DNA from 4 places in the Lysinibacillus sp. DFXJR4 genome. Region 1 is predicted to be linked to each of the others. Evidence: riboswitches for the same ligand, from Rfam matches in the RefSeq annotation. Region 1 holds a riboswitch; each other region holds the start of a gene.

Region 1 (7,782 bases):
CCTCCAATTCCAGCCATAATGGTAGGCATAACAAACGCAATCAATACTTCTTGCCACAGAATAAAGCTATTTTCTTGATGAATATCCTCAACTTCGTTAATCGTTTTCATTTTAGACCTCCATTTTTCCACAATATATAATTAGGTGCCTAACTATATATCAAAAAGGAAAGCTAGCCTACCAGCTAACCTTTTTGTTTCTTTTAATCATATGAGCTATCATCACTCGCTGCAATTCCTTGCATTATTCTATCTAATAACTCAAGAAAAACCCCTCGCTCTTCGACACTTAGAAAGTTAACAATTGACTCTAACCAAGCAAAATGTTCTGGAGCCATATCTGATAGTTGTTTTTTTCCTTTCTCAGTTAATGTCACTAATTTTAGACGACCATCCTCTGGACTCAAACGCCGTGAAACTAGTCCATCTCTTTTCAAAATATCAATTAAACCTGTCACAGTAGCTCTTGTTATCCCAAGATGCTCTGCTAATTGAGATGGCAATTCTTCACCATCATTGTCTTCAAGATCAGCTAATAATCGATAACGCCCTGTAGATAAACCAAATTTGGAAAAATGGTTTTCCGCAGCACTTCCTAGCATCGCACCTGCAGCTATTAATCTCGATGCAACAAGTATAGCCTGTGCATCAACTTCTAATTGATAACGTTCAATTTGACTTTTCGATTGAGCAAACGAAGGAGCGGCATTCATATCATACATTTTATTTTTATCTTTAACCATACATGTAGTATGGCACCTAACTATTTAAATGTCAAATATTTCTTTTATACCAAATCCACATAATAAATTATGTTCTATCAATGAATTTAAATTCCTATTGACTAACGAAGCCCTGTCTCCATGATGAAAATTGTAAATGAATTCCGCACTTTTTGGCTTAAGATTATCTTCCCTAGATTGCGCGTTGGGGTTACCGTACTTCCTAGTCTAATTTCTAAACATTTCCTAGCTTTAAAAGGAATGGTTGATTATGATACTAGCCTTATAACACAAGGAGCATTGGAGCTTTATTTAAAAAATGGAATGTTTCATTCACATGGTACAATGCTTTCGAATTAAAGCCATTGGCGAAAATTACTTTTTACAAAAATCAATACATAAAAACAAATCAATCTCTAATTACACAAGGTCTTCAAAAAAATTCATGGCTGTAACAGAGAGAATAAAAAGTTACACGTTTTCCTTGTATCCCTATTGAACTTGTAAACTATAAATAAATATGCTATTGTATTTGTAATCGTTATTTCTGAAAATTCTTATATTGCATTTCTTATCAAGAGAGACGGAGGGATTGGCCCTATGAAGTCTCAGCAACCAGCCTATAGGTATGGTGCTAACTCCAATTGGCAAAATGTTTGCCTTGAAGATGAGAAGACTAACATTTGTTGCTTTACACAAGAGTCCTCTTCTCCAAGGAGGACTCTTTTTTGTGCTTATGATTGGACAAGTAAGACAAACAGGGAATAACTCATACTAATAGAAAGCAGGTAAATACGATGTCGAATGAACTTTTACAAGCAGTGCAGCTATTGAAATCAAGAAAATGGGTGGATTTAACACATACATTTGGACCAAATTCACCTCACTTCTTTATGTTTGAGGATGCAAAGTTTGAAACCTTATTTTCACATGATGATGGTTTCTTTGCGCAGCAATTCACTTTCCCTGGACAATATGGAACACATATCGATCCACCTATCCACTTTGTTAGGGACACACGCTTTTTAGAAGATTTGGATTTAAAAGAATTAGTACTACCCTTAATCGTGATTGATAAATCGAAGGAAGCCGAGCAAAATAATGATTTTACCTTAAGTGTTCAGGATATTCTTGACTTTGAGGCTGAGCATGGAGAAATTGAAGCAGGTACGTTTATTGCCCTACGTACCGATTGGAGTAAGCGTTGGCCTAATAAGGATGCCTTTAATAATAAGGATGCTGAGGGTCATAATCATATACCAGGTTGGGGATTAGAGGCATTACAGTTTTTGTTTAAAGAACGAAAAATTAACGCTATTGGTCACGAGACTTTCGACACTGATTCAGCAGCGGATTTTCGCAAAAATGGTAAGTTAGATGGTGAATATTTTGTACTTGAGCAAGACACTTATCAAATTGAGCTTTTAACAAATTTGGATCAGCTACCGCCAAAAGGGGCTGTCATATTCAATATTGTACCGAAACCTGAAAGAGCGTCTGGATTCCCTGTTCGTTCATTTGCCATCTTACCTTAAAAATAAATAAGGGTCTTATTCGCTTAGAAGAATCAGACCCTTATTTATTTCTTTTTTTGAAAAAATAATAAATGACCAACATTAATATGATGAATACTACGATAAGATAAATACTGTAGTGAGATAAGTAAAATCCCACATAGCGCCACTTCTCACCTAATACTTTTCCTAATGTAATAAAAGTAAATGTCCAAATAAACGCGCCTGCATAAGCAAAAATGGCAAATTTTCTATATGGATAGTTGTTAATGGCTGCTACATATGCGGTAAGATGGCGTACACCTGGAATAAAGTAACCGATCAGTAATAAGGCTGGTCCTATTTTCGTAAACAATTTTTTAGTAAAATCAATTTTTTGCTTAGTAATATGAATCTTCGGGCCATATTTATGTAATAAAGGTAGCCCGAATCGATAACCTATATAATAACTTAAAGTAATGCCACCTATTGCCCCGATAGTTGCACTAAGTAATGCCGGAACATGTTCTAGCGTTTCTCGATATACACTATATCCTATATATGTTAAAAATATTTCATCAGGAATAGGCAGCCCGACAATCCCTCCAATTAGGATAAGAATTATGCCAAAATACCCGTAATGTTCAATAAGAGATTGTACATGATGTGCCATAAAATCATCCCACCTAAAGCATTTTAATAACTTTCGTTAGCTTTATCATACTCAATGTAGTTAACATTATGAGTGCTATAGCTTCAATCATTTTTTTCTTTAACATCCCCTCTAAATTTACTAAAAATATGACTCGATTCCAAATGATTACTTTCTTAAATTATTTGTAGCTCTTGCAAGGCGTGATATATACCCCCTTCAATGGATTTTTTCGTTATATAATCAGCACTATTCTTCAATGCCTCACTTGCATTACCCATTGCAACTCCAAAACCAACCTGTTCTAACATATCTATATCATTATCGCCATCGCCAAACGCAAGTGCTTCCTCAGAACTTAAATTGAAATAATCAAGTACAGCCTGAACAGCAATCGATTTGGAAATATCAGATTGCAATACATTCGTAATATACGGATGCCATCTTTTAAATTTTAAATGAGGAAATTGTGTTGTATATATTTGCTCAATATCTTCATTAGCATATAAACACATTAGATAAATTTCCTGCTCTACAATATTCTCATGAAATTCAGGAAATTTAGATAAAGATAATGTTTCTTGCAGGGCTTTTAGTGTCCTTGGCTTGTGTACGTTATTCATAAATAATTGTTCTGTAAAAAATGAAAGACTTTGTTTATTCTCATTAGCAAAGGCTTGAACTGCTTGGACTATATTTTTGTCAATTGGTACTTTATGTATTACCTGATTTTGATGCTTAACATATGCACCATTTGCGGTTATAAATGTCTCTATGCCTATGTTTCTTAATCTTTGACACATTGATAAAGGTCTACCTGTAGCCGCAACAATACGAATTCCCCTCTGTTTTAGCTCATCTATTGCCTTCTTCGCGCTTTCTTCAATACAGCCATCTTCATAATTAATAAGTGTTCCATCTACGTCAAAAAAAACAATTTTACAATCCATCCTATACACCCCATTTTCATCCATTAACATAAGTGATTATAAATACCTATATTAAACTCTTAAAACTTGTTCGAACTAAAATAATTCATTTAACTTTTTTTCATTATACTGAAAAACACTATTGCAAATACATATAGAAACCTCAACAAACAAAAAAGTAATAATATTTTCACTTTAATAATGCTAAAGGAGTATACCAAAGAACATAGAATTGTTAAAATGAAAGATAATCAATTAAATACATTGAACGATAATACCCATCGTAAATATAGAACAAAAGAAATAATTAATAAATCAGCGTAAAGGAGTTGATTCTTATGGCATTTAACATTTACTACTATGAAAGTAGCGTGGATTGTAAGTTTTGCAAAAAGCACTTTACCACTTATAAGGTACGTCCTAATCGTTATAAAATTGTCGAAGAGCAAACAGATTTCATGCCCGTCTATGAGGGCTTAAATCCATTGCTATATGAAGTCGCTGTTTGTCCGTTTTGTGGCTATGCCTACCATAAATCCATGACAAGAACCTATGGGCCTTTCATGCTCCTTATCGATGAGCTGTACATTAAAGAGCTTCAAAAACCTATGAACATCTGTCAAGAGCGTACAGTGGACGATGCCATTATAAGTTTTAAGCTTGCTTATTTAGTGTCCAGGGCATCTATGGAAGAATCACTTCTTATGGCAAATTTCGCTTTAAAAATTGCCTGGTTATATCGCTTAAAAGAGGAACAGGAATCAGAAATGCGCTACCTTTTTGCGGCAAGAGATTTTTACAGTAAATCATTTGCATCCAATCAAGAAGGTAGTGAAAGAATTCAATATTTACATGCAGAATTAAGCCTACGACTTGGCGACATGACTGAAGCGAAAAAGGGATTCTCTCGATTAATTGCAGATCGAAATGTTTCCAATAAATATCGTAAATTGGCTCGCAATCGCTGGGAAAATTATAAGTATGATGAACAGTCAATCATCTTAAACGAAGATATTGGAAAAATTATAAATTGAAAGGATAAGGAGAGAAGTTACTATGCACCGATTTGTCAAAACAATTGATGTGAGAGAGGAAGATATATTTTCGGAACTACATCATTTTTTACTTAGAAAAAATAATCGCTATTTAACAAATGATGAGGTCATTGCATTAACGGGGGTTTCCGTGGAGCTGCTTTATAAATGGGTGAAGGCAGGAAAATTAAAAAATTCAATTTTCCCTAATCTAGGTGCCCCTTGTGAACGATGTGGGCAAATTACACAGAAAAAAATTTGTATTAGCTGCTCATCAACAATCGTTAATACATTAAAGCAGGAAGAAAAGGATCGTGCATGGTTTAATCAAATACAACGCAACAATCACAGGACTAGTACATACCACTATAAATGAGTTAAATACAACACCTCCACAGTGTCCTATCTGTTTGATATCACACTTTTGGAGGTTTTTTATCTATCTTCCTGATTCAAACCGTAAATCCAAATTTAAACAAAATTTAAACAGAAATCTCCTTAACTTTAAACTTACCTGCGTATAATTGGGTTCAATCTATTGCGAGGGATTGATGAACAATGACAAAAGGGAAAAGAAATAAAATGCTATTATCTTTAAGTATTGCATTGACAAGTTTTATAGCATTTAATGGGAATGCAAATGCGGCAGTGGCTGCTCCAAAGATAGCAGAGCAGACAAGTTTAGAGCAGGGATCAGAAGTAAAGCAAGCTCGTACATCCAATGAAGCACTACAAGACTGGAAGAATTGGGTGAATGACCATGCATATAGTTTAAATTCCATTCAGCCTGAATCCTTTGAATCAACAAAAATTGCATCCAGTAAATTTGAAGATTTAGAGATGCTTAAGCCCTTATTACACGATAAGCGTATTGTTTTTTTAGGGGAAAGCTCGCATGGTGTAGCAGAGTTTAGCCTAGCAAAAACACGTATCATTCAGTTTTTACACCAAGAAATGGGCTACAACGTCCTTGCCTTTGAAAGTGGTATGGGGAACGTTATGAATGCTCAGGGGAAAATTGATAAGCAATCGGCTCAGCAGACAATGAAGGATGGAATTTTTGGTGTATGGTGGTCAAAAGAGACCCTACCGTTATTTGAGTATACTAAGAAAACCCAATCTACAGAGCAGCCTCTTATGTTAGCTGGCTTTGATATTCAACAACAAGGTGCCTTTACAGATGGAGGATGGCTAGAAAATAATCAGCTTGCTAAACAGTTCAGTGAAGTAGAGAATCAGCTTGTAGATTGGACCTACAGCAAGGATTTAAAAGGATATCAAAAGGCCAAACCAAGCATTATCGATGTGTATAAACAAGTAAAATCACAAATACCGCTTAAAGAGAAAGAGTTAAAAGCAGCTTATCCGAGCGAGCCTCATATTACAAAGCTTATGGAACGTACATTAACTGACCGTATACGCTTAGCAGAAGAGTATGTAGAACTATCTATTCAATCAAACATTGATATTGAGCAAAATAAATATGATTCATTCTTTAAAACTATGGAATGGCGGGATCAAGGCATGTTGGAAAATTTACTTTGGCTAGCAGAGGAGATTTATCCGACTGAAAAGTTTATTGTTTGGGCACATAATGATCATATTCGCAAGGCCCAATCTGAAGTAATGGGCTCCCCTTATGCGCTAAACTTAATGGGTGAACGTCTACCAGACATCTATAAAAAGTATAGCTATGTACTTGGTCTATATATGGCAAGCGGAGAAAATGCAAGCAATGCACGTGAAACTTGGTCTGTATTACCTCCAGTCAAAGGATCTACTGAGGATATCCTTTCCTCAATGAAGAAGCCATACACATTTATTGATTTACGAAATCGCCAAAACGAAAGAGGTAATTCATGGATGTTTGAGCCACGTATATCCTATAGTTGGGGAGTTATGCAAGAGAGCTTTGTTCCTCGTGATCAATTTGACGGCATCCTTTTAATTGATAAAGTAAGAGTTCCAAATTATATCGAATAAATTTTATAGCATTTAGCAAACTAGTTTTTCTAGTTTGCTATTTTTAAGTATCCATCGAAATCGTATCCCAGTCTTCATTGTGATGACCAATCAACCAGAATAGGCCTCTGCGCCTTTCCATAACAATACTTTCATTTATATCAGCAGGAGTCATTCGTTTTTGTATACGACTGTCTACGCAAGCCCAGTGTAGCCTATAGGTCTTGTCGGCTTCATCCAATATTTCTTCCTGGCTACGCATCGTAGTTTGAAGATAAAATTGCTCAAACGTTTCACAGTTAGAAATAACTTGAATAGCAAACTCACAATCACATACTTCATCAGGAAAATCAAGCTTGTCAACAAATCCAAGTACCCAAATTAGTGTCCAATAAGCCTCATATTGCCATGAAATATTAATGGCTTCCTGTGCATTTGGTTGTTGACTATATAAAAAGGCTCTTTCATTGTCAGTTAGAATGTCTTCTACTTCATATTTACGCAACATACTGATAAAAAAGTCTCTTGATTCCGCTACATTTTCTCCTTGTGCCACATCACAAGCAAATTGAATAACAATTAGTAAAGCTGCAGCTCTCCTAGCAATATCCTCTTTGGTTTTAAACTGACAAGCCTCAATTGGTGGAAGTTGCGGGAGTGAATCTGTATATGGAATACCTTTTTCTTTTAAATAGGCTATTGTTTTATTCTTTCTTTGATGGCCTTCTTCCGATGTCACCTCTTGTCCCCTCACCTTTTGTGTACAGGCATAAGGTCTAAAGTTGGATGGTCCCGATTGTCCATCAGGATAAACAATGACTTCTCCTTCTTTGTCTAATAAGGTGCCATTGGGTACAAAGCCAATACCCCCTATCACTGATAGTAGATTTGTAAATAACTGCATCTGTTCATCTTTTATCTCTTTTTCAGATTCAATTGCAATTACTGTATTTAACACAGAAATTTGCGTTAACACTAATTCTTTTAAATT
Region 2 (7,782 bases), on a different contig from region 1:
ACTGCCACTTTTTGCAGAAAATAGCTTCCTCCCTGATTACGCAGCTTTACCTGATAATATAAAAGAAAAGGCGAAACTTCTGTATTTGAATTACCCTAATAACCCGACTGGTGGTACAGCAACAATTGAATTTTTCGAGGAAACCGTTCGCTTTGCAAAAGAGCATAATATCATCGTTTCACATGATTTTGCCTATGGGGCAATTGGATTTGATGGAAAAAAACCTGTTAGCTTCCTACAGGCAGATGGTGCTAAAGATGTTGGAATAGAAATGTACACTCTATCCAAAACATACAATATGGCAGGCTGGCGCATTGGCTTTGCAGTTGGGAATGCTGATATTATTGCTGCTATCAATTTAATACAAGACCATCTATTTTGTAGTCAATTCCCTGCTGTACAACAAGCAGCGGCGATTGCACTCTCAGCATCACAGGAATGTGCAAATGAGCTCAGAGCTACTTATGAACGTCGACGCAATGTCCTAATTGAGGAGGCTCAGCGTATTGGCTGGCACGTAACTGCACCTAAGGGCTCCTTTTTTGCATGGCTCCCTGTTCCAGTAGGCTATACAAGTGAACAATTTGCAGATCTCTTACTCGACAAAGCAGATATTGCTGTAGCAGCAGGAAATGGCTTTGGGCAATATGGCGAGGGCTATGTCCGTGTTGGCTTACTTGTAAGCGAAGAACGTTTACGTGAAGCTATAAATCGAATCGAACAATTAAATTTATTTATATAAACAAATTCAATAAAAACTGTTCTACAGCAATGCCATAGAACAGTTTTTTCATTTCTCAATCTTTCTTGGACTCTGTAAGTCTTTTTCTAAGGGATAAAATTGAATATGTCCTGTTTCATCATCAAATTTGCGTATATGCTGAACGTCCTGTACCTCTGCCAAAACGATATCGGCCGTAATCACAATATTTCCGCCCTTTATCAAATGTCCTCCTGATACTTGACCCCATTGATCACTCATTGATCCATGAAGATGCGTCTCATATTCTCCATCACGTTTACACACAACACCAGCACCTTGAATAAATTCAAGTGGTCCCTCTTTTTTTATCACTTCACTGAAACGGACATTGATTTTAGAGATCTCATCTGGTACTAAATAAACAAAACTACTATTTTGCAAACTACCAATACAACTAACAATGGTAGCTGACTCAATATCGTTCTCTTGACAGATAGCCTCTATTCCCTCGATCATATCAGTCCCCATTAAAATACGAGCACTAATGACTTTTCCAAATGCTCCAACTCCATAATTTACTCTTATAGACATCTCTACACCTCTTTTTGCTACTTTATTTTCTGTGGCTTTATCTTGATTTAGTGGACAATAAATACCCACTAAATACAATAAAAAATCAAAATATTTATTGACTAATAATAACCTATAATTTATATTAGTTCTATCGGATTTATAAAAATACTATATATCTCTTATCAAGAGTAGCTGAGGGACTGGCCCTATGAAGCTCGGCAACCTCCTTTTTAAAGGAAGGTGCTAAATCCTGCAAACGATCATCGTTTGATAGATAAGAGAGGACGTTTTTTCATGAGCCTCTCTTAGTTTATAAGAGAGTTTTTTTATTTTTAAAAATCGATAAAACAAACTTTGGAGGTCATTTTCATGAAGAAACGAAACAAATTTTTATTAGGCTTAGCAGGTCTTACATTAGCAGCAGCGTTAGTAGGTTGCGGTACAAAAGAAGATAGTAAAGAAGACCAAGGTAAGGCTATTGATGAAAATAAGATCGTAGTAGGTGTTACTTCTGGTCCACATGAACAAATTGCAGAGGTTGCGGCAAAAGTGGCAAAGGAAAAAGGCCTGGAAGTAGAGCTTAAATCCTTCTCTGATTATGTTTTACCTAATACCTCGTTAGCTGAAGGTGATCTTGATGCAAATAGCTATCAGCACGAGCCTTTCTTAGATACTTTTAATAAAGATCACGATACAGACTTAGTACCAGTTGGAAAAACTATTCTGAATCCAATGGGTGTTTACTCTGAAAAATATAAATCTTTTGATGAAATACCAGACGGAGCAACATTTGGTTTACCAAACGATCCGACAAACGGTGCCCGTGCATTATTTGTTCTGCAAGAGGCTGGCTATATTAAATTAAAAGAAGGTGCTGGGCTAACAGCGTCTATCCGAGATGTTGAAGAAAACAAGAAAAATTTAAAATTCATAGAGTTAGAGGCTGCCCAAATTCCAAAACAACTTAGTGAGGTTGATGTAGCAGCTATTAATACAAACTTTGCGCTGGAGGCTGGCATTAATCCTAAAAAAGATTCTATCCTTTTAGAATCTACTGACTCTCCTTATGTAAACTATATTGTAGTACGTGCTGAAAATGAGAATGATCCAACGATTAAAAAATTTGTTGAAGCTTATCAATCTGATGAAGTACGCAAATTTATTGAAGATGAATTTAAGGGTTCTGTAATTGCAAGCTGGTAAGTAGCCAAAAAATAAAACAGGGTTTTCCCCATCTTCCACTGATTAAATCAGGCTTATACCGCTGTTAGATTCCTTATCAGCATTATTTGTTCTTGAAGAGGGAATTTTCCAGCCCATTAAGCAGGATAAAATAAGAATCTGCGAGACTCCTTTGGGAAAGCGAGCAGATTCTTGCTTTTTAGAAAGGAGACATCCAGATGATTCGATTAGAAAATATATCTAAAGAATTTAAAACAAAGAAAGGTATTGTCAGAGCAGTTGATGGGATTAACCTTCATGTTAAAAAAGGTGAAATTCATGGGGTTATTGGCTATAGTGGTGCAGGTAAAAGCACACTTATTCGCTGTGTTAACCTATTGGAACGTCCAACTACAGGAAAAGTCTGGATCAACAATGTGGATATTACTTCCCTTTCCCTTAATGATCTTCGTAAAACCCGTCAAAAAATCGGGATGATTTTCCAGCATTTTAATCTCTTAAAAACTGCGACCGTTTATAACAATATTGCTATCCCATTAAAGCTACTTGGCTATAACGATACCGAAGTGAAAAATCGTGTGGCGAAATATGCTGAAATTGTTGGCTTAACAGAAAAATTAGAGAGCTTTCCAAGTCAGCTTTCAGGTGGTCAAAAACAACGTGTTGCTATTGCACGTGCGTTGGCACAAGAACCAGAAATCTTACTAAGTGATGAAGCGACTAGTGCACTTGATCCAGAAACAACAGAAGCCATTCTCGAGCTTTTATTGAAAATTAATCGTGAGCTAGGCATTACTATTTTACTCATTACGCATGAAATGAATGTCATACAAAAAATCTGCGATGATGTATCTGTTCTTGAGGCAGGGAAAGTTGTGGAGTATGGTTCAGCTATTGATCTTTTTGCGAAGCCACAGCATCCAACAACGAGAAAGTTCTTGAGCACGATTTCACAGCGTAATCTATCCCCTTCCCTTATTCAGCAGCTCAATGTTTCAGGGAGTGTTATTCGTCTAACATTTCTCGGCGAAAGTACTGGAAAACCGTTATTGGCAGAGGTCAGCAAAGTTTACGATGTTCAGCCAAATATTTTAACTGCCAATATTATTGAATTAAAAAACGGCATTGTCGGAAATATTGTCGTTCATTTAAATGGTGAAGCACAAATTGTACAAAAGGCATTAACGTATTTCACCGAAAATGGAGTAGCCGTAGAAGAATTAGGAGGCGAACAAAATGAATAGTATTCAAAGCTTCTTTACAGATTGGTCCGATGTTATTGGGAAATCAATTATTGAAACCTTCCAAATGGTCGGAATTTCTTTATTCTTTTCCGTTGTCATTGGGATTCCGTTAGGGCTCTTAATTGTTTTAACACGTCCTGGTCAATCTTTCGAAAATAAATTTCTTTATCAATTTTTCAATTTATTCATTAATATAATTCGCTCCGTTCCATTTATCATTTTACTCTTCTTTATTTTACCGTTTACAAAGCTAATTGTTGGGACAACGATTGGTGTGAAAGGTGTCATTGTACCACTTGTTGTTTATACAGCACCTTACATCGCACGACTGATGGAGACAGCACTTTTAGAAGTGGACCCAGGTGTTGTAGAGGCTTATACAGCAATGGGCATTAAACGCCGTCATATCATCTGGAATGTTTTATTACGCGAGGCTCGCCCTTCTATTATTTTAGGCTTAACCATTGCCACAATTGGTCTTATTGGAGCAACGGCAATGGCAGGTATGGTTGGTGCAGGTGGTTTAGGTGATCTTGCATACCGTTATGGTCATTTACGCTATGAGGTCGATGTTATGTATGCGACTGTATTTATTTTAATCATCCTTGTTCAGAGTATTCAATCTATTGGCAATCGATTTGCAGCAAAACTTAAGAAGGATTAAGGAGGAGCACTGTGACAAATGAAATTTATGTAGAGAAAAATGGTTATATAGCAACTTTAGTGATTAATCGTCCTGAGAAACGTAACTCTTTATCAAGGGCAATGTTTCAGGCTATTTTGAATGAGCTTTATTATTTAAGCTCTGACCCTTCGATTAAACTTTTAATTGTCCGCGGTGTAAATGAAGTTGCTTTTTCTTCGGGGGCAGATATTAGTGAGTTTTTAGATATTCGTTATGCTGCTGACAACGCGAAAGTATATAATGATTTAGCATTAAAGGCAATTGATGCACTCTATAAATTTCCGCACCCAACCATAGCTATGATACAGGGCTTAGCGATTGGCGGTGGCTTAGAGTTAGCAAACGCCTGCGATTTTAGAATTGCTACACCCAAAAGTAAATTAGGTATCACTGCAGCAAACATCGGAATTGTCTATAATCTTGAAAGTACCAAGCGTCTTATCAATATTGTTGGAGTTGCTAAGGCAAAGGAAATTTTATACACAGCAAACATTTTTACTGCTGAAGAAGGAAAGCGCATTGGCTTGATTACTGCCCTACATGAGCCAGAGGATATTGAAAATGCCACATTGCAATTCGCTGAGCATCTCTTAAGTAAATCATCTGTCGCCAATGCAGGCATAAAAAAAATTATTCAAGCTATTGTAGATGGAGAAAATGAAGAAAATGATGTGTTAGCTCAAATCATTCTCGACTCCTTTAGCTCAGAAGATTATAACGAAGGCATACAGGCATTTTTAAACAAAAGAAAGCCCATTTTTAATAAATAAGTGAGGTAGTGACGATGACAAATACAACTAATGGAGACCTTCTATTAAAAAATATAACTGCCCAAGCTCCCTTCCCTATTTGTTTTGCTGATTTAGAGAAGGCTGTAGCGGAAAAAATGGAAGCTGGACCTTTTGGTTACATACGCTCTGGTGCAGGAGGCGAACAAACATTGCGCAATAATCGTGCTGCTTTTGAAAAGTATTCCATTGTGCCCCGCTTTTTAAATGATGTTTCCAATGTTGACACTTCGATAAAGCTTTTCGGAAAAACATATCCAACACCCTTTTTATTTGCACCTGTTGGCATGAATAAAATGGTGCATGATGATGGAGAGCTTGCAGTTGTTCGCGCTGCTCAACAATTAAAAATACCCTATATACAAAGTACAGTTTCTAGCTTTGCACTTGAAGAGGTTGCACAAGCTGCACCTACGGCTACAAAATGGTTTCAGTTATATTGGTCTACCAACGAGGAAATTGCTTATAGTATGGCCGCTCGAGCAGAGACTGCTGGCTTTGAAGCAATCGTTCTTACAGTCGACACAGTTATGCTTGGCTGGCGTGAAGAGGATGTACGCAACCAATTTTCGCCTTTAAAGCTAGGCTATGCAAGAGGAAACTATATCAATGATCCTGTTTTTATGGCTTCCCTGCCAGATGAATCATTTGAATCCTACGTCCAGGGTGTGTTGCAAAATGTTTTCCATCCTACCTTAAGTTGGGAAAATGTACGTGAATTAAAGCGCCGATCTAATCTCCCTATTTTATTAAAAGGTATTTTACATCCTGAAGACGCAAAGCTAGCTATAGAAAATGGTATCGATGGTATTATTGTTTCAAATCATGGGGGGCGCCAACTGGATGGTGTAGTAGGATCACTTGATGCGCTTCCTGCGATTGTCAAAGCGGTAAATGGACAAATTCCAATCATTTTAGATAGTGGCGTGTATCGTGGCATGGATGCCCTAAAAGCACTTTCTTTAGGGGCAGATGCAGTAGCCATTGGTCGTCCTTTTGTCTATGGGCTGGCGTTAGCTGGACAGCAGGGAGTGGAAAAAGTCATGACGAATCTATACGATGAATTGAAAGTTTCCATTGCTTTAGCAGGCGCAACCTCCCTTCCAGCCCTACGAAATATTACTTTAGTGAAAAAAGATGGAGTCGATGAAAAATGAATCAAGCATTGCAAGGCTTAAAAGTTGTTGATCTATCACAGGTGCTTGCTGGTCCATACTGCACAATGGTATTAGCAGATATGGGGGCTGAAGTCATTAAAATTGAGAAGTATCCCAATGGAGACGACACACGTACAATGGGTCCCTTTATTAATGAAGAAAGCCATATGTATATGATGGTTAATCGTAATAAAAAAGGTGTTTGTTTGAACTTAAAAACACCTGAGGGATTAGAACTATTTAAAGAGCTTATCCAATCGGTAGATGTGCTTGTGGAAAATTATCGGCCTGGCGTCACAAAAAAATTAGGGATAGATTATGCAACACTAAAAGATATGAATCCTGGCCTTATTTATTGCTCTATTTCAGGTTATGGTCAAACAGGTCCTTATAGTCAAAAAGGCGGCTACGATATTATGGCGCAAGGACTTAGTGGCTTAATGCATATGACTGGTGAGGCAGATGGCAGACCAGTAAAGGTTGGCTTTGCTGTAAACGATATTGCGGCTGCTCAAACAGCATTACAGTCTATTTTAATGGCCTATATTTACAAGCTGCGTAGCGGTGAAGGACAATATATTGATGTTTCCTTAGTAGAGTCTGGACTGGCATGGACGGTTTGGGAGGCTGCAGCCTACTTTGGACAAGGCCAGCTCCCTGAGCGAACAGGCACTGCGCATCGTGTTTCTGCACCTTATCAGGGTTTTAAAACACAGGATGATTATATTTTAGTCGGTGCAGGTAATCAAAAGCTATGGGAAATTTTTGCCACCAAAGTCGTCCATCGTCCAGATTGGCTGAGTAATCCACTATTCGCGTCAAACTACTTGAGGGCTCAAAATGTTAAAGCATTGGAGGAAGAAATCGAAAGTGAATTAGTCAAGCATAAAGCTGCATATTGGCTTCAGCTTTTAGATGAATATGGTGTACCATCTAGCCCCATCTATTCCTACGATCAAACATTGAATGACCCTCATATTTTGGAGCGTGACATGGTCCTGTCCTATGAGCATCCAACGGCTGGGCCAATGCGTACACTAGGCTTCCCAGCGAAATTTTCTCAGACCCCTGGACAGCTAACAAAAGCCGCTCCAACATTAGGGCAGCATAATGAGGAAATTTTAAAATCATTGCATGTGACAGATGAACGCATCAAACAGCTAAACACCGCAAATATCATTCATTCAAAATAGCGCTTATCCATTTTGAGCGTTTTAATAGATTGATTCACTCTAGCTATCCATCACTTTGAGGGTTCTATCCGTTGATCCAGTTTACCTATCCGTCACTTTGAGGGTTCTATCCATTTAAATATAAAAAAGGGTACCTCACGAAGAGGCAACCCTTTTTTATTGAATAACGCCTAGTTCGCGACCTACTTTTTCATAAATTGCGAGTGCATTATCCAGCATTTCTTTTGTATGAGCCGCTGTAGGCATATTACGAACAC
Region 3 (7,782 bases), on a different contig from region 1:
TTCACTCCCTAGAAGAAAGCACACTTGTATCCGAAGAAGGTAAAAAAGAAGCGTTAAAGGATTTGACAATGCCAAATGTAGGCTTTACAAAAGACAGCTCAATTGGAGAATTTTTAACGTACTATTTAGGGGAGGAGCTTGTTCAAAACCAAATAGCACCAGTATTAGCAGGTGTGTATTCAGGAGATTTACATCAACTATCGATTGCCTCCACATTACCTTATTTAATTGATTATAAAAATGAGTACGGTAGTATTATTAAAGGTTTTGACGCAAATCGAGAACAATTTGTAAAAGCTGCTAATAAAAAATTTATTTCATTTAAAAATGGTTTATCGTCTTTAATTGATCGCCTTGAAGAAACGTTAACTGATGTAGAAATTTTAAAGGGAATTAGCACTACTAGTGTCAACAAGCAGGAAGATCACTACCAAATTACTTTAGCAAATGATACGATCATTGAAGCAGATCATGTAGTTTTAGCATTACCTAATGAAACTGTACAGCACTTATTACAGGATGCAACATTGAACCGTTATTTTGACCAATTCAATACTGCCTCCGCTATTACAATTTATTTAGGATTTGATGTACCCGATAGTAGATTACCAGCTGATGGAACAGGCTTTATTGTGTCTCATAATTCAGATGTAATCTGTAATGCATCGACATGGACAAGCCGTAAGTGGAAGCATACTTCAGCAAATGAGCAATTACTTGTTCGACTCTTCTATAAAAGCATTAACCCTGCGTATGAGAAGTTACGTAGGATGACAGATGAAGAATTAGCAGTTGTTGCCTTAGAGGATGTAAGAAAAAGCTTGGGGATTAAAGAAAAACCAAGTGTCGTGAATGTAAGTAGATGGATTGATCAAATGCCGAAATATGATTTAGCACATCGTGAGGCATTACAGGGCTTATTACGAGAGCTCGAAATAAACTATCCAAATTTATCTATTGCAGGCTGCTCTTATTTTGGTGTAGGTATAGGAGCTTGTATTCAAAACGGTAAAAAAATAGGGGATAATATTGCTGGAAAATTATCTTAATTGCAGAATATAAGACAAAAAATTATATTTTTCGTTTGAAATATCCTTTGTTACGTGAAATAGTCTTGACTCAAACGTTTGTTAACGTTATGATTCTTTTAATTATTTAAAAAATTCATACTAAATTCTTATCAAGAGAAGCTGAGGGACTGGCCCAATGACGCTTCAGCAACCAACTTTTTGTCAGGTGCTAAATCCAGAAGACCCTATGGTCGAAGATGAGAAGGAACAAAATTACGAAACGTAAAAGCCTTCTTTGTGTTAAAGAAGGCTTTTTTATTATAGAAAAATAGGAAGAGGGGCTAGTTTTATGGGATTGCTTGAAAAGTTAAAAACGCATGTTCTAACAGCAGATGGTGCAATTGGTACGGTATTATACGGCTATGGCTTGGAGTACTGTCATGAGGAAATGAATGTTCAAAGACCAGAATTAATTGAAAAGATTCATAGAGAGTATATAGGAGCTGGAGCCGATATTATTCAAACAAATACTTATGGAGCGAATGCCATAAAATTAGCACGTTACGGATTAGAATCGCGTGTTCAGCAGTTTAATGAAGCAGCTATGACGATTGCCAAGCGAGCAGCTGCAGATGGAGGTCAATTTGTTTTAGGGACTATTGGGGGGATTCGAGGCATTCGAAAAAGCGATGCAACATTAGAAGAAATTTTAGCGACTGTTGAAGAGCAAGCAACTGTGTTACTGGCTGGGAATCCAGACGGCCTTTTACTTGAAACTTATTATGATTTTGAAGAATTAACAGCAACATTAAAAATGCTTCGAGCCAAAACAAAGTTGCCAATTATTGCGCAGGTTTCAATGCATGAACCGGGAGTGCTGCAAAATGGTAAGAGTTTAAATAATGCCCTACATGAGCTCGAGGCACTCGGTGCTGATATTGTAGGTGTTAACTGTCGTTTAGGTCCATTCCATACGATTCAAGCATTTGAAGGTGTAGAGCTTCCTGAGAAGGCATTTATGTCAGCATATCCAAATGCATCTCTTCTAGATTTAGAAGACGGGCGTGTTGTTTATGAGTCAGAGACAGACTATTTTGGTCGAGCAGCTGTAGCACTTCGAGATCAAGGCGTCCGTTTAATAGGTGGGTGCTGTGGTACAACACCAAAGCATATTGCTGCAGCGAAAAAATACTTAGAGGAATTATCTCCAGTAGAAGAAAAATTAGCGAAGCCTGAGAAAGTAGAGATTGTACGTGAGGCAGAACCTTCAAGATTCGAGCCACTGCATATAAAAGTAAAACGTCAACGTTCGGTTATAGTAGAGTTGGATACACCAAGACATTTAGAAATCGATGGCTTTATTAAAGGTGCTAAAAAATTATATGAGGCAGGCGCAGATGTGGTGATGATGGCGGATAATTCCCTAGCATCGCCAAGAATAAGTAATGTGGCAATGGGCGCTTTATTGAAAGAAACACATGGGGTACGCCCGTTAACACATATTACATGCCGAGATCGTAATTTAATTGGGCTTCAATCCCATTTAATGGGTTTAAATGCACTAGGCATTCATGATATTTTAGCGGTTACTGGAGATCCAACAAAGGTTGGGGATTTCCCAGGGGCAACGAGTGTTTATGACGTATCTTCAATGGAGCTTATCCAATTAATCAAACAGTTAAATGAAGGTGTATCTTTTTCAGGGAAGCCGTTACGTCAAAAGGCAAATTTCTCTGTAGCCGCAGCGTTTAATCCGAATGTCCGTGTATTAGACCGAGCTGTATCTCGATTAGAAAAGAAAATTGAACATGGAGCAGATTATTTTATTTCACAGCCTGTCTATACCAAGGAAAAAATTGTAGAAATTTATGAGGCAACAAAGCATTTAGAAGCACCAATTTATATAGGAATTATGCCAGTTACGAGCTATAAAAGTGCGGAGTTCTTACATCATGAAGTTCCTGGCATTAAATTATCTGAAGACGCATTAGCCCGGATGAAGGCTTGTGGTGAGGATAAGGAGCGCGCGACACTAGAAGGAATTGCAATTGCTAAGGAATTAGTAGAGGTAGCAGCAGAATATTTCAATGGTATTTACCTCATTACACCATTCCTACGCTATGATATGACACTAGAACTAATGAAATTTATAGAGCAATTGGATGAACAGAAAAAAGGGGTAAGTATAAATGGCTAAGCATTTGATTGAAGAGCAACTTGAGAAACGAATTTTAATTCTTGATGGCGCAATGGGAACAATGCTACAAAACGAAAATTTATCAGCTGAAGATTTCGGTGGCGAGGAATATGATGGCTGTAATGAAAATCTTGTACTAACTAGACCTGATGTGCTTGAAAAGGTTCATAAAGAATATTTGGAAGCAGGGGCAGATATTATTTGTACAAATACCTTTGGAGGTACTCCCCTTGTATTAAATGAATATAATCTGGGAGCAAAAGCAGAGGAAATCAATAAACGTGCTGTAGAAATTGCACGTAAGGCAGTGGATGATTTTACTACCTCTGATTGGCCACGTTTTGTAGCAGGAGCGATGGGACCTACTACAAAGACCTTATCAGTGACAGGTGGAATTACTTTTGATGAGCTAGAAGAAAACTTTTATGTACAGGCAAAGGCATTGATTGAAGCTGGAGCGGATGTATTGTTGCTTGAAACCAGCCAGGATATGCTCAATGTGAAGGCAGGCACTTTAGGAGTATCTCGCGCATTTGAAGTGACTGGCAAAGTGCTTCCTGTGATGATATCAGGAACAATTGAACCGATGGGAACGACACTTGCAGGACAATCCATAGATGCATTTTACATTTCTATCGAGCATATTAAACCACTATCTGTAGGTTTGAACTGTGCGACAGGGCCAGAATTCATGACGGACCATATTCGTTCATTAGCAGAGCTTTCTACGGGATATATAAGCTGTTACCCGAATGCAGGCTTACCTGACGAGGAAGGCTGCTACCATGAATCACCAGAGTCACTGTCCCAAAAGCTAAAAGGCTTTGCAGAAAAGGGCTGGCTGAATATAGTGGGAGGCTGCTGTGGTACAACACCGACCCATATTGCTGCTATTCGTGAGGTACTAAAGGACGAAAAGCCACGCCAATTACCTGAGAAAACTCATGGTCATGTAGTATCGGGTATAGAGCCATTAGTGTACGACGATTCTATGCGTCCATTATTTATTGGAGAACGTACAAATGTAATTGGCTCTCGTAAGTTTAAAAATCTAATTATTGATGGGAAATTTGAGGAAGCTGCAGAAATTGCTCGTGCACAAGTAAGGAATGGTGCCCATGTAATTGATATTTGTTTAGCAAATCCTGATCGTGATGAACTAGCAGATATGCGCGGCTTTATGCAGGAGGTTGTGAAAAAAGTAAAGGTACCTCTTGTGATAGACTCAACGGATGAAAAAGTTATCGAAGAAGCACTTAAATTTTCGCAAGGGAAAGCTATAATCAACTCTATTAATTTAGAGGATGGGGAAGAGCGCTTTGATGCTGTGATGCCGCTTGTGAAAAAATATGGTGCCTCTTTGGTTGTTGGAATGATAGATGAACAAGGGATGGCGGTTGATCGACATCGTAAGCTAGAGATTGCTGAACGTTCCTATCACTTGTTAACAGAAAAATGGGGACTTGCACCAGAAGATATCATCTTTGATCCATTAATGTTTCCGGTAGGTACAGGAGATGAGCAATATATTGGTTCTGCTTTAGAAACAATCGAAGGAATTCGACTCATCAAAGAAAAAATGCCACGTACATTAACGGTTCTTGGTGTCAGCAATATCTCATTTGGATTACCACCTGTTGGCCGTGAGGTATTAAATGCAGTTTATTTATATCATTGTACACAGGCAGGCTTAGACTATGCGATTGTGAATACTGAAAAGCTAGAGCGCTACGCTTCCATTCCAGAAGAGGAAATTAAGCTTGCAAATAATTTATTATTTAATACGAATGATGAGACATTAGCCGTATTCACAGATTTTTATCGCGATAAAAAGAAAGAAAAAACAGAGGCTGACATCCCTAAAACAGTGGAAGGTCGTTTAGCTTACTATATTTTAGAGGGGACAAAAGAAGGTCTGATTGAGGATCTGGAGGCTGCTCGTGAAATATTTGAAGCACCTCTTGATATTATTAACGGACCATTGATGGAAGGAATGGCTGAGGTCGGTCGATTATTTAATAATAATCAGCTTATCGTTGCGGAAGTATTACAATCAGCTGGGGTTATGAAGGCTGCTGTTGCTCACTTGGAGCAATTTATGGAGAAAAATGAAGAGAGTGCTGGCAAAGGGAAAATGGTGCTCGCAACAGTCAAAGGTGATGTACATGATATTGGGAAAAACCTAGTTGATATTATTTTAAGCAATAACGGCTATAAGGTAGTTGATCTTGGCATCAAAGTAACACCTGCTCAATTAATTGAAGCGGTTCGAAAAGAAAAACCTGACTTTATCGGGCTTTCAGGTTTACTTGTAAAATCAGCACAGCAAATGGTAATAACGGCTCAAGATTTCAAAGAAGCGGGAATTGACGTCCCAATTTTAGTGGGCGGTGCAGCATTATCCCGACGTTTTACAGAAACTAAGATTGCGGATGAATATGATGGACCTGTCATCTATTCAAAGGATGCGATGCAAGGATTAGAGCAGGCAAATCTTTTAATGGGTTCAGAAACACGTGCTGATTTCCTAGCTGAAATTGAGGAGTCCCGTAAAAAACGTTTAGAAGCAGATGAGAAACGAGCTGCCCGCCCTGCAAAAGAAACAGCTATAAAACCTGCTCGTACAGTAAAGGAAGCACCTGTATTTTTACCAGCCGATGTAAGGCGACATGTGAAAAAGGAATATTCTGTATCTCATTTATATCCTTATGTAAACATGCGCACTTTACTTGGTCACCACTTGGGTTTGAAGGGGCAAGTACAACAATTACTTGATGCGGGAGACGCAAGAGCAATAGAATTAAAGGACTTAGTGGACGATTATTTAAAAAGAGATTTGTTGAAACCGTCTGGAATGTATCAGTTTTTCCCTGCACAGGCAGATGGAGATGATGTAATCGTCTATGATCCAGCAGATAACAAAACAGAAATTGAGCGTTTTACCTTCCCACGTCAGCAAGTGGAACCATTTTTATGCCTTGCAGATTTCTTAAAAACGGTTGAGAGTGGGGAAATGGACTATATTGCCCTAATGGTTGTTACAGCAGGACAGGGGGTCATGGCCAAGGCGCGTGAGTTAAAAGAGGATGGGAAATTCCTTGAAAGCCATGCATTACAATCTACAGCATTAGAATTAGCAGAGGGCTTTGCAGAAAGAATGCATCAGGAAATTCGTGATCAATGGGGCTTCCCAGATGCCACAGACTTTACAATGCGTGATCGTTTTGCAGCCAAATATCAAGGACAGCGCTTCTCATTCGGCTATCCTGCGTGTCCAAATTTAGAGGATCAGGAGAAGTTGTTTGGCTTATTAAAACCGGAGGATATTGGTGTTCATTTAACTGAAGGCTTTATGATGGAACCAGAGGCTTCTGTTTCCGCAATTGTCTTTGCACATCCAGATGCTCGCTATTTTAATGTGTAAGGTTAAAATAAGAAATTGATATAGAGGTACAGATTGGCAAGCTGTCATAATTGATTGAAGGATGTGAACAGGATGATACGCTTCATGGAGGAAAAAGATATACCTGAGGTTTTAGACATCTACAACGATATTATTTTAACGAGTAAGGCTGTTTATCGTTACGAAACGCAATCGTTAGAGGAGAAATTGCAATGGTTTAAGGACCAACAGGCTTCTCATAATCCTCTCCTTGTCTTTGACGAAAATGGTGTAGTAGCAGGCTTTGCTACCTATAGTCAGTTCCGTCCCTATCCTGGTTATAAGCATACGATGGAGCATTCTGTGTATGTGCATAAGGATCATTATCAAAAGGGAATTGCTACTAAGCTAATGCATAAGCTTATTCGAATTGCAGAGGAGCAGGGTGTGAAAACACTTGTAGCAGGCATTGATGGTGAAAATATTGGTAGTATAAAAGCACATGAAAAATTAGGCTTTGAATATGCAGGTACAATAAAGAATGCAGGCTATAAATTTGAACAATGGCTGGACCTGGTGTTTTATCAGCTTCATTTATCTGGACCTAAATAAAAGGATATGACAAATGTCATATCCTTTTTATGATGTTTGCGTCTGTTGCTTGTTTATGCTCATGTTTTATGATGAGGTCATAAAGAAAAAAAGAAAAGAGGGAGCAAAACAATGGCAACAGATAAAGAAAAAACAAAAAAACTGCGTCAAGATGTAGCGCCATTTGCGAAATCAGATACTGCTAAAAGTATTTTTCAAATGATTAATACGATTGTACCGTTAATCGCACTATGGATTGCTGGATATATGGTTGTAGATGTTTCACCATGGTTAACAGCTGGATTAAGTGTTATCTCGGCTGGGTTTGTCGTAAGGGTATTTATAATTTTCCACGACTGTACACACGGTTCATTTTTTAAAAGTAAAAAAGCAAACGATTGGGTTGGCTTTTTTACAGGGGTATTAACGTCATTCCCATATGAAAAATGGAAACGTGAGCATACAATTCACCACGCAACTAGCTCGAACTTAGACAAGCGTGGTATCGGTGATATTGATATGATGACAGTAGAGGAATATTTACAGGCTTCTAAAGGTCAACGATTATGGTACCGTTTCTATCGAAATCCATTCGTTATGTT
Region 4 (7,782 bases), on a different contig from region 1:
CTGACAACGCATAACTTTGTGTTGCGAATCCTGAGAATAATATAAATATCGTTAATACAAAAACAATAATCTTTTTCATAAATCCTCCTTTTTGAAAAGTTATAAGGGAATAATATAAAAACCTACTTTTGCAACTGCTAGACTAAATTTTCATTTATCTTTCTATTCACCTATATAATATCAAGTAATTGTGAAGAGTTACACTTAAATTAAACAACTTTAAAGAGCCTTGCTACGTAGAATGTAGTAAGGCTCTTAGCTTTTATTAATCAAAATTCAATAACTTTATTATCATTATACATTCATGGCATTTTTCATGTTTATTAATGAGCAAAGTAATCATATGCATTTTTTGTTAATAATGTTATGGTCACAATGATGAATAAAACCCGTACAAAACCGCTACCTTTTTTAATGGCTACACGTGAACCCACCATTGCACCAGCAATTTGAGCGATACCCATTATGAATCCATAGGCAAAATGAACATGTCCTAAGTAGATGAACATTAAAAGACCAGCACAGTTACTTGCTAAATTTAAAAACTTTGCATTACCTGCTGCCTTTAAAAAGTCAAAGCCAACAAGTAAAAAACTAAAGATTAAGAATGATCCTGTACCTGGGCCGAGAAATCCATCATAGAAGCCAATACTAAATAGCAAAAACATAAATAAAACCAAGTGCAAAGGCGATAATGTTTTGACAGCGGATACAGAGCCCCAATCCTTTTTAAAAATTGTATAAACGGCTACTCCTGCAAGCATTATGAGCATGATTGGTTTGAGTAGAGAGGGATTGATTAAATGCACAGTCCATGCGCCAAACAATGACCCTACAAAGGCTAGTGGAAAGTATTTTAAAACAGAACGAATGTCTAGCTGTCCTGAACGATAAAAGGAAATTGTAGAGGTTAATGAACCCATGGTACCTGCTAGCTTATTGGTTGCAACCGCTGCTGCAGGATTTAAACCCGCAAACAACAGAGCAGGTAATGAGATTAAGCCTCCTCCGCCAACTACTGAGTCTACAAAAGCAGCGAGAAACCCAAACGCGATCAATAAAATTACTACATTTACATCTATTTCAAAAAACATGTTGACACCTCATTACATAGTTACTACTGAAATAGTAACTAATTTTCGTTTCTCTGTAAAGATATTTTTTTCATTGGCTTCTATTCGTTAAATTATTCTATAATAAAGGAAATGGAGGGATTGGATGGATGAATTAATCGCCCAATTAAAAGAGCTAGGATTTACAGAATATGAAGCAAAGGCCTATACAGCACTTGTACAAAAGAGCCATATTAGTGCTTATCAGGTCAGCAAAAATTCTGGTATTCCTCGAGCAAGAATTTATGACATTCTGGATGTACTCGTTGAAAAAGGATTAGTGCTAAAAGAGGAAGCTGTTGATCAAACAACCTATTGTTCCATTCCTGTTGAGATGTTTCTGCAGCAAATACAGCAGCGTTGGGAATCGAATTTTACGTCTATTAGTGATCAATTAGAAAAATTAGAATCTAAGGAGCAGGAAGCGGAGCCTAAAGTGTTAATGCTAAAAGGCAGGCAGACCATTATTAATTATTGTCAGTCCTTATTAAAAAAAGCTGAGAAAAAAGTACTTCTTTCTATGTGGGAAGAGATGTATGAAGCCTTACGAGAGGATATTTATGAGGTGGCTGAACAGGTCGCTGTACATGGTATTACGCTATACGTGGATGAGCCTGTGTCATCCATTGATAGGCATCGAATGACCTATTATACAAAAAAATCTTCCACTCCCCATTGGTTTATCTTGTCTATCGATGGGCAAGAGATGATTTATGGACATTCTCCTTCAAATCTTGAAACCGCTTTTATTACAAATGATCCGGTTCACATCTATTTATTAGAAGATTATATTTGGCATGACGTCCTTATTAATCGTCTACTAAGACGAGATGATCATGAGCTTGAGGAATGGATTACGAAAGAACGAAAGGCATTTTTTGTAGAGTAAAAAATAAAGAATCTGCTTGCCTAATACTTAAGAGGCAAGCAGATTCTTTTTTAATAAAATACTTTATCAACATTATATTTAGAACGGAAAACATTAATGGCATATGTTTCGTAAATTTCACGTTCCATCGGATCTTCGATTTCATATACCTCAATTTTGAAAATTTCTTGACGATGATTTTTCATAGGGGATACATTGTCTTCAAAATGCTTTTTTATACGTTGACGAATTTTACGTGCTTTACCGACAAATAAAAGCTCATTTTTCTCATTGTAAAATAAGAAAATACCACCTTTGTCTCGTGTGATTTTATGGAAGTCAATAAATCCGTGGTATGGTGTAATGGGTACATCACCAGGCTTTACATCCTGCTCACGCTGGCGAATGACTGTATCTGGTTTCGGAAATTCAATTTTAATCAAGCTAGTTCACGTTCCTCTCTGTTACTAAAGGTATATGTTAACATAATTACAGCATGTTTACCATAAAATTTCATATGTTGCTATGATAATTAGTGTTCATCAAACTTGAGCTGAACATGCATTGTAATGACGAAATATTCTATGTTTTATTGATATTCTTAATTGTTCATGTTACAATTCATTTTAATTAAATAATCTTATCAAGAGAAGCTGAGGGATTTGGCCCGATGACGCTTCAGCAACCTCTAACAAATGTTAGAAAGGTGCTAATTCCAGCAAAGGGTTTTTCCTTTGAGAGATAAGAGTGAACGTGGTAAAGTCCTTCTCATTCTATCTCGCATGGAATGAGGGGGATTTTTTAATTTCATAAAAGTGTCATTGTAATCATTACGATTAACACTTTTATAAATAAAAGAGAGGGGAATGCAAGATGCCAATTAATATTCCAAAGAACTTACCAGCTGGAGAACATTTACGAGAGGAAAAAATCTTCGTGATGGAAGAGGATCGTGCGAAAACACAACAAATTCGTCCATTAAATATATTAATTTTAAACTTAATGCCTGAGAAAGAGAAGACAGAGCTGCAGTTACTGCGCTTACTCGGGAATACGCCACTGCAGGTCAATATTACATTTTTAAATACAGCAACACATGAATCAAAAAATGTTAGTAAATCACATTTACAGCTTTTTTACACAACTTTCCAACAAATTCGTCATCGCCGCTTTGATGGCATGATTATTACGGGAGCGCCTGTAGAGAAAATGGCTTTTGAAGAGGTGAATTACTGGCAGGAAATCTCACAAATTATGGATTGGTCTAAGAAAAACGTTACATCGATTCTACATATATGTTGGGGGGCACAGGCTGCTTTATATCATCATTATGGGATCGGGAAGGTTGAACTTCCAGCAAAATGCTCAGGGGTTTACTCGCATGTCATTACAGATTTAACAGTGGACTTAGTGCGTGGCTTTAGTGATTTATTTACAGCACCACATTCTCGTTATACATCTGTTTCAATCGATGAAGTACGCAATCACCCTGATTTACGTTTACTGTCCTATTCAGAGGAAGCTGGTGTATTTATTGTGCAGTCCAAGGATAATAAAAACATTATGATTACAGGTCATCTTGAATATGACGCGACAACCTTAGCAGATGAATACGGACGAGATGTTGCGAAAGGGTTAGACATTGCTGTCCCGGTGAACTATTTCCCGAATGACGACCCAACAAATGAGCCCATTAATACATGGCGTGCCCACACCCATTTGTTATTCTCAAACTGGTTGAATTATTATGTTTATCAGGAAACACCATATGAATGGGATTTCGTTGATGAAATTGAATATCATATTTAATTTTGAAGCGAAATAAATGATCAAATGATGACCTGTTAGTTTCAAGGTCATCATTTTTAATGTTCACTTGTATCTTGATCGGATTTTCCATTATCTTCATTTTTAGTCTGTGGTTCACTGGCTTTTTCTAGTTTATTTTCATTTTGTGCCTCATCTTTAGAGTCGCTCTGTTTATTACTATTCTTGTTTTTAGTCTCACTATCTTGCTGCGCCTGATTATTGTTATTTGTTTGAATTTCATTGCTATTTTCACCTTGTGAATTCCCGTCTATTTTGCGGATTTTCGCAATGATCAGCAACGTTAACGGTAAAATAACGGTAAATATCGCAGAAAATATAGGCCAAATTTCATTATTGTAGACATTGGAATGAACAATATTAGGATGAATAATTTGAGAAAGACCAATCATTAATAAACCGAATGGTAAAATAAGTGGACGATGATCCTTTATCTTACATAACTGCGCTACACCAATGACTGATGCGTAAAAATACATAAAAGTCCGAATATAAATGGATACAATCCACATACCAGCCATAATAATTTCAATACGCTGTAAAAAGTTCCCGATTGAAATTCTTTGCGCCAATGCATAGCTAGGGAAAGTACGGGAGGCGGTATTAGCAGGACCTAATACAAGAATACATAAGGTAATTAGAATAATTAAGACAATTCCACCGATAAGTGTTCCTATGTAAAATCCCTTTTGTGCAGATTTTTGGACATTTACGACAGATGGGAAAAGCATTAGCAGTACAACTAGTGGGAAAGAAAAAATACTCATAAATCGAATAATACTATACAATAAGAATTTTTTAGGTGTTTCCAAAATTGGTTGTACATTATCAAAACTAATTTGAGGTGTAATACAAACTGCAAAGACGATAAAAATCAGGATAAAAAAGGGAAATAAAATCTCTGCAGAGCGAGCAAATACTTCGATGCCAAGAAAAGCAGCATATACAATGATGATGCTAAATAACAATGCAAATGCCATCGTAGGTGTTTCCGGCATCACTTCTGTTTTCATGAAAATGCCAATAAAATATAATAGTTCACCTGAGGAAAGAAAGGTAAGAAGTATAAAGCCAACCGCTGTAAATTTCCCTAAAAAGCGACCTAGTATTTTTTCATTTGCCTCAATGAATGTGAGGGAAGGTGTGCGTTTTCCTAAAGAAATATAAAGCTTCACTAACAGAAAGCTGATTGCGACTCCAATGATTGCTGCAATCCATGCATCTTGCTTTGCAGCATTTGCTATAGTGGCAGGAATAATTAATATGGCAGTTCCAATAGAAAAGAGAAGGGTAATGATCATAAATTGCCTTGAACTAATGATTTCTTTTTCCATTATGAGCAACCCCCTTCTTTTTTATTTTGTAAGTGAAACAATTAGATCTCTGATGGGCGAAAAAATAAATGTGATAAAGTCAAGTGGACTTGGAATCTTAAGCTTTAATGCAATGCCAATATTTATTGCAGTAGCAAATAATAAAATAATTGAAAAAGTTATAATCGTTTTCGTTTCTTTCTTTTTCTTTAATTGTGGGATAAAAGCAAAGGCAATTATAGACGAAATAACTAGTATAAAAAGCGTCATTATCAAGGCCTATTCCTCCTTTTTGGATTTATGCAATAATGAATTTTGCAAGGTTCCTAATCCCTGTGTATTTACATGAACCTCAACCTTAATAGGAAGTTCAGGGAAAATTGTATCCCAGTCTTTTTTTATTTTTTTCCACTGTTTTGCATCTGATCGATGGAGTACTTCGCTGAAACCGAAAACATCTACTTGATAATTTTGCTGAACGGTTCTGATTGTATTTTCAACCTGTTGTTTAATAATTTCCTCCGTTTTTTTATTTATATATTTAATGGATTTATTGTTAGAAAGCTTCATATTACATTCAACTTCTCCAACATTTTGTTCCACGTCAATATGCACATTGATCTGAGGAGAGCCCTTTTTAAAATTACCTTTTACTTTGCTAGTTGATTTGGTAATTTCGGTTGACAGAGTACCTCCTTTTTTACAAGCAATAATTTCAATGGTACTCTCTATTTTGTCATTGATAAAGCTAAGGCCTCTGCTTTCATCTTCTGTTAAAAGTCCGATATATCTATCTTTTTTAAAGACGGCTAATCCAGCATATTTTAAAAGTACAGGGGTTTTCACTTTTTTTACATTTGTCTGATCCATACCTAATTTTGGATCACCATGTATTTCAATAGCTGAAAGGGTTGCACTTTTTTCATTGTTGTTTAAAGTATTCACTAAATCATCGATATTGATGGAAATGGTGGAGCCCCAAACTTTTTCTGACACTCTCAGAGAATTTAGCATTTTGTTGGCTGGTACTTTTTCAATCGGTGTCAACACATTTAAAACATCCTTAGCAGATGCCTGATGAGAGAGGATGACATCAAAATCATTTCGAAATTCATGGTCTCTGGAAATTAAATCTAGTGCTTCATTTATTCCCTCTTTCGCTAATTCCTCACCGATAACAACAATCCTAAGATGAGAAAAATAGGGTTTCCTAGCTGCTAAAACCGTCATTTTTCGAATAGCTTCAAAAATGGTTTCTCCTTTTGCGTGATAGGTAATCACGGGAGTTCGTCCAGTAGAAGGCTGTCTAGTAGAAATTTCACTAGGATCTACTACTTGAATCGATAATTCGAATTCATCATCGACCTTATCAATGCCGAACGCTAGGACAATTGCTAATTCATTTAGTTCACGCTTACTCCAGCAACCACTTAGTAGTAAAGGGAGGATGAGAAGGAAACAAATTAAGCTGAATTTTGACATGTACCATTCCTCGTTTATACATTAGATTTATTTCTTTTTTTCGTATCCAAATACTTATGTCCTCTAACATTATTTTTTTGGCTGACTAAGCGTGGTCGAGTCAATAGCGCTCTTCGAGGAAACAATACTAACGCATCTTTTTGATCCTTTAAAATTAGTGGACCGAATGGACTTAAATACGGCACACCAAAAGAGCGAATGCTACATAAATGTAGGATAATAATCATAATGCCAAACATCACACCAAATAAACCTAGCATTGCTGCTACAATCATTAATGGAAAACGTAGAACCCGAATGGTGTTAGATAAACCATAGGCAGGGAACAGGAAGCTACAAATTGCTGTTAAAGCTACGATAATTACCATTACAGCTGATACAATGCCTGCTTCAACGGCTGCCTGACCAATGACTAAGGTTCCCACAATGGATACAGCAGGTCCAATTGTTCTTGGCATTCGAAGACCTGCTTCTCGTAACACCTCAAAGGCAATTTCCATAATAAGTGCTTCAACCACTGCAGGGAAAGGAACGCCTTCTCGTTGGGAGGCAATACTAATAAGCATAGCGGTTGGAAGCATTTCTTGATGAAAGGTGGTAATGGCAACATAGAGTGATGGTGCCACCAACGCAAGGCTTATTCCTAAAAATCTTAATAACCGAATAAGAGAGCTGATGATCCAATTTTGATAGTAATCCTCAGCAGATTGTAAAAAGGAAGTAAATAAAGCGGGTACCACCAGCACAAAGGGTGTACCATCCACTAGAATAGCAATTTTCCCGTCTAACAATTCTCCAGCAATAACATCAGGTCGTTCAGAATTATAGATTGTTGGAAATATTGCGAATTTAGAATCTTGAATAAAATCCTCGATATAGCCACTTTCTAATATGCCGTCAATGTTAATACGGTCAATGCGTGCCAGTACCTCAGCCACTATTTTGTCATTAGCAATACCATTTATATACATAACAGCTATATCTGTTTGGGTTACCTCTCCAACCACACGAGATTTTATCCAAAGATTAGGACTTTTAATTTTTCGACGGATAAGGGCAGTGTTAGTGCGTAACGTTTCAGTAAAGGATTCTCTTGGACCTCTAATCACAGATTCTGTTGATGGCTCTGTAACCTCTCGATCTTTAGCACCTTTTGTACTTGTTACAATACCAAAATTAC

What was found. A riboswitch is a leader RNA that binds a small molecule or an ion and turns the genes downstream of it on or off. The one in region 1 is predicted to bind S-adenosylmethionine.
Region 2: it holds a riboswitch for S-adenosylmethionine, as region 1 does, so the genes downstream of both, AC2CGN_RS11965 (MetQ/NlpA family ABC transporter substrate-binding protein) here and AC2CGN_RS14465 (cyclase family protein) in region 1, are expected to answer to the same signal.
Region 3: it holds a riboswitch for S-adenosylmethionine, as region 1 does, so the genes downstream of both, AC2CGN_RS21600 (bifunctional homocysteine S-methyltransferase/methylenetetrahydrofolate reductase) here and AC2CGN_RS14465 (cyclase family protein) in region 1, are expected to answer to the same signal.
Region 4: it holds a riboswitch for S-adenosylmethionine, as region 1 does, so the genes downstream of both, metA (homoserine O-acetyltransferase MetA) here and AC2CGN_RS14465 (cyclase family protein) in region 1, are expected to answer to the same signal.

Annotation. Positions count from the first base shown of each region.
Region 1 is NZ_JBXUNW010000006.1:100,595-108,376, forward strand. Features, by position in the region: gene AC2CGN_RS14455 (hypothetical protein) at 1-110, opposite strand, end outside; gene AC2CGN_RS14460 (MarR family winged helix-turn-helix transcriptional regulator) at 203-742, opposite strand; SAM riboswitch class I at 1,290-1,395, shown strand; gene AC2CGN_RS14465 (cyclase family protein) at 1,519-2,256, shown strand; gene AC2CGN_RS14470 (DedA family protein) at 2,297-2,887, opposite strand; gene AC2CGN_RS14475 (Cof-type HAD-IIB family hydrolase) at 3,043-3,816, opposite strand; gene AC2CGN_RS14480 (DUF2225 domain-containing protein) at 4,134-4,829, shown strand; gene AC2CGN_RS14485 (hypothetical protein) at 4,852-5,205, shown strand; gene AC2CGN_RS14490 (erythromycin esterase family protein) at 5,388-6,812, shown strand; gene AC2CGN_RS14495 (DUF4272 domain-containing protein) at 6,856-7,782, opposite strand, start outside.
Region 2 is NZ_JBXUNW010000004.1:110,995-118,776, forward strand. Features, by position in the region: gene AC2CGN_RS11955 (aminotransferase class I/II-fold pyridoxal phosphate-dependent enzyme) at 1-742, shown strand, start outside; gene AC2CGN_RS11960 (PPC domain-containing DNA-binding protein) at 791-1,294, opposite strand; SAM riboswitch class I at 1,453-1,557, shown strand; gene AC2CGN_RS11965 (MetQ/NlpA family ABC transporter substrate-binding protein) at 1,646-2,479, shown strand; gene AC2CGN_RS11970 (methionine ABC transporter ATP-binding protein) at 2,677-3,702, shown strand; gene AC2CGN_RS11975 (methionine ABC transporter permease) at 3,695-4,366, shown strand; gene AC2CGN_RS11980 (enoyl-CoA hydratase/isomerase family protein) at 4,378-5,157, shown strand; gene AC2CGN_RS11985 (alpha-hydroxy acid oxidase) at 5,172-6,332, shown strand; gene AC2CGN_RS11990 (CaiB/BaiF CoA transferase family protein) at 6,329-7,525, shown strand; gene AC2CGN_RS11995 (glycine C-acetyltransferase) at 7,682-7,782, opposite strand, start outside.
Region 3 is NZ_JBXUNW010000017.1:33,830-41,611, reverse strand. Features, by position in the region: gene AC2CGN_RS21605 (protoporphyrinogen oxidase) at 1-1,049, shown strand, start outside; SAM riboswitch class I at 1,175-1,274, shown strand; gene AC2CGN_RS21600 (bifunctional homocysteine S-methyltransferase/methylenetetrahydrofolate reductase) at 1,360-3,207, shown strand; gene metH (methionine synthase) at 3,200-6,631, shown strand; gene AC2CGN_RS21590 (GNAT family N-acetyltransferase) at 6,704-7,201, shown strand; gene desA (Delta(5) desaturase DesA) at 7,313-7,782, shown strand, end outside.
Region 4 is NZ_JBXUNW010000012.1:40,175-47,956, reverse strand. Features, by position in the region: gene AC2CGN_RS18975 (serine hydrolase domain-containing protein) at 1-79, opposite strand, end outside; gene AC2CGN_RS18970 (TSUP family transporter) at 324-1,094, opposite strand; gene AC2CGN_RS18965 (TrmB family transcriptional regulator) at 1,219-2,001, shown strand; gene AC2CGN_RS18960 (nucleotide excision repair endonuclease) at 2,052-2,423, opposite strand; SAM riboswitch class I at 2,618-2,728, shown strand; gene metA (homoserine O-acetyltransferase MetA) at 2,854-3,789, shown strand; gene AC2CGN_RS18950 (GerAB/ArcD/ProY family transporter) at 3,846-5,141, opposite strand; gene AC2CGN_RS18945 (hypothetical protein) at 5,163-5,390, opposite strand; gene AC2CGN_RS18940 (Ger(x)C family spore germination protein) at 5,400-6,602, opposite strand; gene AC2CGN_RS18935 (spore germination protein) at 6,617-7,782, opposite strand, start outside.